Regions from separate parts of the Paenibacillus sp. LK1 genome, predicted to be linked through region 2. Evidence: riboswitches for the same ligand, from Rfam matches in the RefSeq annotation. Region 2 holds a riboswitch; the other holds the start of a gene.
The links. A riboswitch is a leader RNA that binds a small molecule or an ion and turns the genes downstream of it on or off. The one in region 2 is predicted to bind FMN.
Positions count from the first base shown of each region.

Region 1: it holds a riboswitch for FMN, as region 2 does, so the genes downstream of both, ribD (bifunctional diaminohydroxyphosphoribosylaminopyrimidine deaminase/5-amino-6-(5-phosphoribosylamino)uracil reductase RibD) here and CS562_RS04860 (DMT family transporter) in region 2, are expected to answer to the same signal.

Region 1 is NZ_PEII01000010.1:62,776-66,267, forward strand. Features, by position in the region: gene ribE (riboflavin synthase) at 1-558, opposite strand, end outside; gene ribD (bifunctional diaminohydroxyphosphoribosylaminopyrimidine deaminase/5-amino-6-(5-phosphoribosylamino)uracil reductase RibD) at 599-1,702, opposite strand; FMN riboswitch at 2,062-2,225, opposite strand; gene CS562_RS21510 (peptidylprolyl isomerase) at 2,372-2,803, opposite strand; gene lysA (diaminopimelate decarboxylase) at 3,026-3,492, opposite strand, start outside.
Region 2 is NZ_PEII01000002.1:235,571-239,062, forward strand. Features, by position in the region: partial or broken gene CS562_RS04845 (amidohydrolase family protein) at 1-240, opposite strand, end outside; gene CS562_RS04850 (CGNR zinc finger domain-containing protein) at 440-1,000, opposite strand; gene CS562_RS04855 (DinB family protein) at 1,137-1,634, shown strand; FMN riboswitch at 1,716-1,867, shown strand; gene CS562_RS04860 (DMT family transporter) at 2,011-2,991, shown strand; gene CS562_RS04865 (amidase) at 3,128-3,492, shown strand, end outside.

The sequences.
Region 1 (3,492 bases), on a different contig from region 2:
CAAAATATCACATTCAATATTGATGGTATCACCCGTCTTTTTCACATTTAATACCGTCTCACCAATGGTGTGTGGAATAATGGATACAGTGAATGCACTCTGTGAAGTATGCACAACGGTCAGACTAATTCCGTCCAGGGTTACAGACCCTTTGGGTATCAGATATTTGAACAGTTGCGTATCATCAGGTTTGATCTCGAAAACAATTGCATTCTGGTCACGTGTAATGCTTCCAATGACCCCAGTGCCATCGACATGGCCCTGAACGATATGCCCGCCAAAACGACCACCTGACAGCATGGCTCGCTCCAGATTAACTTTGCTCCCTGATTGCAATTGACTAAGATTGGTATGTCGATATGTCTCGGGCATCACATCGGCAGTAAATCCGCCACCCTCCAGGGTTGTCGCAGTTAAGCATACCCCGTTCACAGCTACACTATCGCCAATCTTCAAGTCGTTCATGATGGCGGAAGCTCCGATATTCAGGACCATCGCTTCGCCTTTCCGACCTATACGCCGGATCTGACCGACTTCTTCCACCAAACCGGTAAACATGCTACCGCCTCCTTTATTTATTTCGTTATCGTTAATTCATTTATTCAGGCCAAACCGGAATTCCGCCAATGCTAATATTATCTCCAACTTGCTCAATTTCCAGCTGATGCAATTGAATTGCCTGACTCATGCGCTCTACACCCTCGAAGCGGAAACTGCCTGGTGTTTCGTATCCTCCAACAATTTTCGGAGCAATGAACATGAGCAGTCGATCTACCAACCGTGCTTCCAGCATGGCGCCATTCAGAGTGCCCCCGCCTTCAAGCAGAATCGAACCAATTTCACGCTCACCAAGCTTGCTGAGTGCACTCAACAGATCAACACGTGGTCCTGGACCACAACGTATAATCTCCACCCCATAGGCTTCCAGCCGCTCAGCCGCTTCAGGGCTCGCCTCATCCGTTGTAAGCACCCAAGTTGGTGCAAGGCCATCCTTGACCATTTTGGCTCCTACAGGCAGACGCAGCTTGGAATCGACCACAATTCGTACCGGGCTGATCCCTTCCACTTGCAAGCGAGTCGTGAGTTCGGGATTGTCTGCAATGACCGTTTCCACACCAACCATAATCCCTTGATGGCGATGACGAAGCGCGTGAACAATCTCGCGAGCTGACTCGTTAGAGATCCATTTGCTGTCACCGCTACGCGTAGCGATTTTGCCATCCAGAGTAGAGGCCGTCTTCAAAGTTACAAAGGGGAGACCTGTTGTAATGTATTTGATGAATTTCTCGTTCATCCGTCTTCCGCGCTCACGCAGCACTCCAACTTCAACTTCGATCCCTTGTTGACGCAGCATGCTGATCCCTCTGCCGGAGACTTGCGGATTCGGATCTTCGCAGCATACGACGACACGTTTCACTTTCTCATGAATGAGACGTTCACTGCATGGTGGAGTCTTGCCATAATGGCTACAGGGTTCAAGCGTAACGTATACTGTACTGCCTTCAGCATCACTGCCCGCCATGTTCAGCGCATGAACCTCTGCATGACCCGTTCCCCGTTTGAGATGACTTCCGAGGCCCACGATACGTCCTTCTTTTACAACGACACAACCGACTACCGGATTGATTCCGGTCTGTCCTTGTGCCCGTTCTGCCATATCCAGTGCCAGCGCCATATAAAATTCATCATTAATCATTTCCAAGTCCGTTCACCCCACGGTTAAAATCTTAAGTTATAGACCTCCCTTCCAACAGAGAGGCATGTTCCATATCCAATAAAAAATCCCCGTCGAACAAACCGTTCGATGGGGATGATGAGAGACATGTGTCACCAGCAGTACTATTGATACATCGCCAACAACACATCGCCCAAAACTTCATTTCAGGCAAGTGAAAGCAGACACATACCTTAATGAACTTCAATTACAGGTAAAGAGCTTCTATGATGTGGCATATGTATGAAGATTTCCGGAAGTAACCGGATTTCTCCCTGCACAGGAAATGAATTCGTCAAAAACTGTACAGCAACACTCCTGCGGAATGCGGCCCCTAAAGACTGCACCCTCTCCTTCTCCCATCCAGACTATACTGTCGGTTCTGGAATTACACCAGATCAGCCATCTGCCACAGGCAGACGGGTCACGGACTTTGCATCAATGCTGGATAGATATCCTCACATACTGCATCACCGCCGGTAGGGAATTGCACCCTGCCCTGAAGGATTCGTTGCGTTATTAATTGGATGTTAGCACTTTAACGTCAAAAAATCAATTGTTTTTTGTTCCTTTTTGTCACATACTAACTTTTAATAAGCTTAAGTGTAAACAAAAACCGCTTCGCTAATTGCGAAACGGTTTACATACAGTTATTGATTAAGCTTCTACTACTTCAACAGTTTCCATTTTGTCGCGACCTTCGAAAGCGTCTACGAACTCCATACCTTTGGTTACTTTACCAAATACAGTATGTTGTCCATCCAAATGTGGTTGCGGTTGGTAGCAGATGTAGAACTGACTTCCGCCTGTGTTACGGCCTGCATGTGCCATAGCCAATGTTCCACGCTCATGTTTGTTCGGGTTGATTTCACAGTTGATTGTGTAACCTGGGCCGCCTGCACCGGAACCGTTAGGGCATCCGCCTTGAGCTACAAAGCCCGGAATAACACGGTGGAATACAAGACCGTTGTAGAAACCGGAGTTAGCCAGTTTTTCAAAGTTTGCTACTGTGTTTGGAGCTTCTTGATCGAACAAATCGATTACAACTTCTCCGCCGTTTGCCATTTTGATTTTCGCTTGTTTCGCCATATGTAAATGACTCCTTTCGTAATGACCATCGTTAATGGTGCCAGAACGCATGACCCTGGGCCAAGCTTTATAGCACTTTTCTTAGTGTACACCGAAAATGGATTGATCGCAAAATAATCAGCAAGATTTTTTTCAAAATCCGGCCCTAAACATGCAAAAGAAGACAAAAAAGAGTGTCCTTTTTTGTCTTCTTCATATAGAACTCCGCTATTTGAACTTAAATTAACGGGTAACTGGCTGTTTTGCAATACGCTCAGGTACCAGATCATTCTGGATAATGTCCTGATACGTCTCACGGCGTACGACAACATCCCCTTGACCGTCTTTGACAAATACAACTGCCGGACGACGAATCCGGTTATAGTTGCTTGCCATGGAGTAGTTGTAAGCACCTGTGCAGGCTACTGCGAGCAGATCGCCGCTTTGCACTTTGGGCAGGTCCAAATCCCAGATCAGCATATCGCCGCTCTCACAACATTTACCAGCAACAGATACCGTTTCCTGAGCTGCCTCATTTGCACGGTTTGCCAATACAGCTTCATATTTGGACTCATACAGCGCTGGACGTGGATTGTCTGTCATTCCACCATCCACAGCTACGTATTTACGAACCCCTGGAATATCTTTGCTTGTTCCAACTGTGTAAAGTGTTGTTCCGGCTTCACCTACGATGCTGCGGCCTGGTTCAA
Region 2 (3,492 bases):
GGTTCCCGCTGTTTTTACAAGTGACTCCCATACATGCCGGTGCGTATCAACAAGTCCAGGGAGAATGATCATCTCCGATGCATCTATCACTTCCGCTTCAATACAACTCAGATCGGGCTGGATAGCAGTAATAAGAGAATCCTCAATGAGAACGTCCGCCCGTTTATACTGACCCACCGACGAATCCATAGACAATACACAACCATTTTTCAGTAGATAACTTGTCCCCACAAGACACATCTCCAATCATTGTTTTTGTTGGATATACGCTTGAATCCTGGATGTTAATCTCTGATGAAATGACTAGCTTAAATATTTTAAGTATATAACCATTATATAGAAGTGGATGGTAAGATTCAATTTTGGTTTTATACAAATCTTATTGAATATTTCCTGTCTGATGCAAAGTACAATAAATCACACTTTCCTTGCATATACCCTACTCTTGCTGCCAATCCTTCTTCTGTTTTGCCCGAAACCTTCTAACCTTCATCAGATTACCACACATCTTGTCATCACAATATTTCTGAGTTCTACTACGTGTATCGTCATAGAAAATCCAACGGCAATCCGTATTGTCACAGATACGAATTCTTCCCCCATCCCCTTCAACTACAGTGATGGCAAAATCGGCTGCGACCTCTGCCATGACCTGCTGCCATTGAGTTCCTACAGGAATAAGTGAAAGATTCAGTCCCTCATCTCCAGCGTTCAGTCTTCTTATGACTTGACCTTCCTCCATTATGCCGTTAAGCCATTCCTGGTCTTTGTTTGATAATACATTTCCGTCAGATAAACCAGTTGCAATAGCCTGCAATTCATTTCTGAAGTTTCTCAAAGCTCCCTCTTCTTCAGAAGAAGCAGGTACAGATGCATTCAGTTGCCATTGTTTGAGGAATGCCTGCTGCCATTCGGCTTTGCCAAGCCTGTCCTCTGAGCGATTTCCACCACGCCAGTCATGGTAATCACTATTTACAAAATCAGTCCATAGTCTATCCATACGTACCTCCGCTAAATTGTAACCATCTAAAATCAAAAAGATAGTTACAATTATTCGTGTTTGGGTTATATTAATTGTAACCACATTTAAGCACTTTAGCTAGTTACCATGAATTCATTTTAGGGAGGAAAAATCAATGACTACAACAGCAACAGAACTATTGCTCATTCAGAAAGATGATACCTGGGATCAATGTAACTGGATTGTGCCTTTATCCAAGGCACTCGAAGGACTGACTGCTGAACAGGCAGCCTGGGTTCCATCATCCGGTGGATTAAGCATCTGGCAGTTGGTTAACCATATGTATTACTATAATCATCGCTTGTTGAGTCGTATTCAGGGCAAAACACCCTCCGGTACACCTGCCGAAAACAATGAATCCACCTTTGGAGATCCCGGCGACCCTTCCGATACCACCGGCTGGAGTGCACTTATGCAAAACACAACACAATTAGCCGGACAGCTTCGTGATCAGCTCTCTTCATTAGAAGAATCCGATCTTGAAGCTCCGTACATGGATACGGATGAAAAATGGGCACATGAACTAGCTCGCTGGGTACTTCACGATGCGTATCATGCAGGGCAGATTGTATTATTACGCAGACAACAGGGAAGCTGGAATATCATATTCTAAAAAAACACTTGAACTGCTAGCGCTTACAGGAATAAGATGGACTTATTAATGTTACAGCTTGTTCAACAAAATATAATTGAATAGGATCTTCGGGGTAGGGTGCAATTCCCAACCGGCGGTGATGTTCTTCGGAACCAGCCCGCGACTCGCTGTTTGACCCGATGTAGGGATTCAGCGACTGACTTGGTGTGACTCCAAGGCCGACGGTACAGTCCGGATGAGAGAAGATCAACACATTGACATGCCGTTACGGAAGGCTTATTTTCGTACGACATGTTAATGATTGAGCCCCCGTTTATTTGGTGTATACCAAAACGGGGGCTTTTGTCGATTTTGCCAACTGAAGATTCCGTGTTCTGACGAAGGAGTCCTGAATATGGAAAAGACCCAATCTGCATCAACCGTTTACCACAAGGAACGAAGTAATACCGGATTCTGGCTCGTCGTGCTCGGCGCCGCCCTTTGGGGTGTAGATCCACTGTTCCGTATTATTTTGCTCAAAACGATGACCTCCACTCAAATTGTACTGGTGGAACATATTATTGTCAGCCTTGTGGCAATTCCCGTCTTGTGGAAGTTCCGGGCCGATCTGAAAAACCTGCGTGCACGCCACTGGATAGCCGTGATATTTATCTCCTGGGGAGGATCTGCTCTCGCCACGGTATTGTTCACTCTGGCACTTACGCATAACGATCCCAACACTGTTTTGTTACTGCAAAAGATGCAGCCGCTATTTGCGATTGTTCTGGCTAAGCTGCTGCTGAAAGAAACATTGCCTCGCCGCTTCGGTGGACTGTTTATCATTGCACTTGCAGGAACATACCTGCTCACTTTCGGATTTACCCTTCCCCTTGGCAACTGGGACAATTGGGTTCATGCAGGCAGCCTGTTATCACTGGGTGCAGCTGCGTTGTGGGGCGGTTCAACGGTTATGGGGCGGCTGATGCTGGGGCAAACCCGTTATGAAACGGTCACCTCTCTGCGCTTTGTCGTAGCCTTGCCGCTACTGATCTTTATGACGTGGAACGAAGGTGCTGCCTGGACATTCCCTTCCGCTACAGGTGAACAGGCGGCTGTAGCACTTAATATTCTGGGCCAGGCTTTACTGCCAGGCTTACTGAGTCTTCTCTTATATTACAAAGGGCTCTCTTCCACCAAGGCCTCAGTCGCAACGCTTGCAGAACTGAGCTTCCCGATGGCCGGTGTACTGGTAAACTGGATTGCATTCCGTACATTAATTACATGGGAGCAACTGGTGGGCTTCATCCTCATCTGGATTGCCCTATTCGCCATCTCCAAACAGCAAGAACGATCAGCGACTCCGGCTGACGGTGCACCAAAGCTTCGTACGAATTGAATTTTATATAAAAGCAAATCAATTAAGGCACTGGGCATCCTTTGAGATGTTCAGTGCCTTTTGTCTTTTCGCTATTCCGGTGGTACGATGACTTATGGAATAGTAGATTAAGTCAATTTAGAGAGGAACGATCATCATGTCTTCATCTTCATCTTCATCATTTTCATATACATCTTACGATGCCATAGGTTTGGCTGAATTGGTTCGCGCACGGGAGATATCCCCTGTCGAATTGCTGGAAGCGGCGTATGCACGCCTCGAAGAAGTGAACCCGCAGCTTAACGCAGTCATTCGTACATATGAAACACGTGCACGTCAGGAAGCGAGTATGGTTCGTCCGGGAGAGCAGCCCTTTGCCGGCGTGCCCTTGTTATTGAAAGATATCTCTCAATCCCTGGAAGGTGAAATTCTCACCTCGGGTTCTCGTCTTCTCAGTGAGCATCGCGCGCAGCGGAATTCTAATTTCGTTTCCCGTCTGCGCGATGCAGGCTTCATTATCAT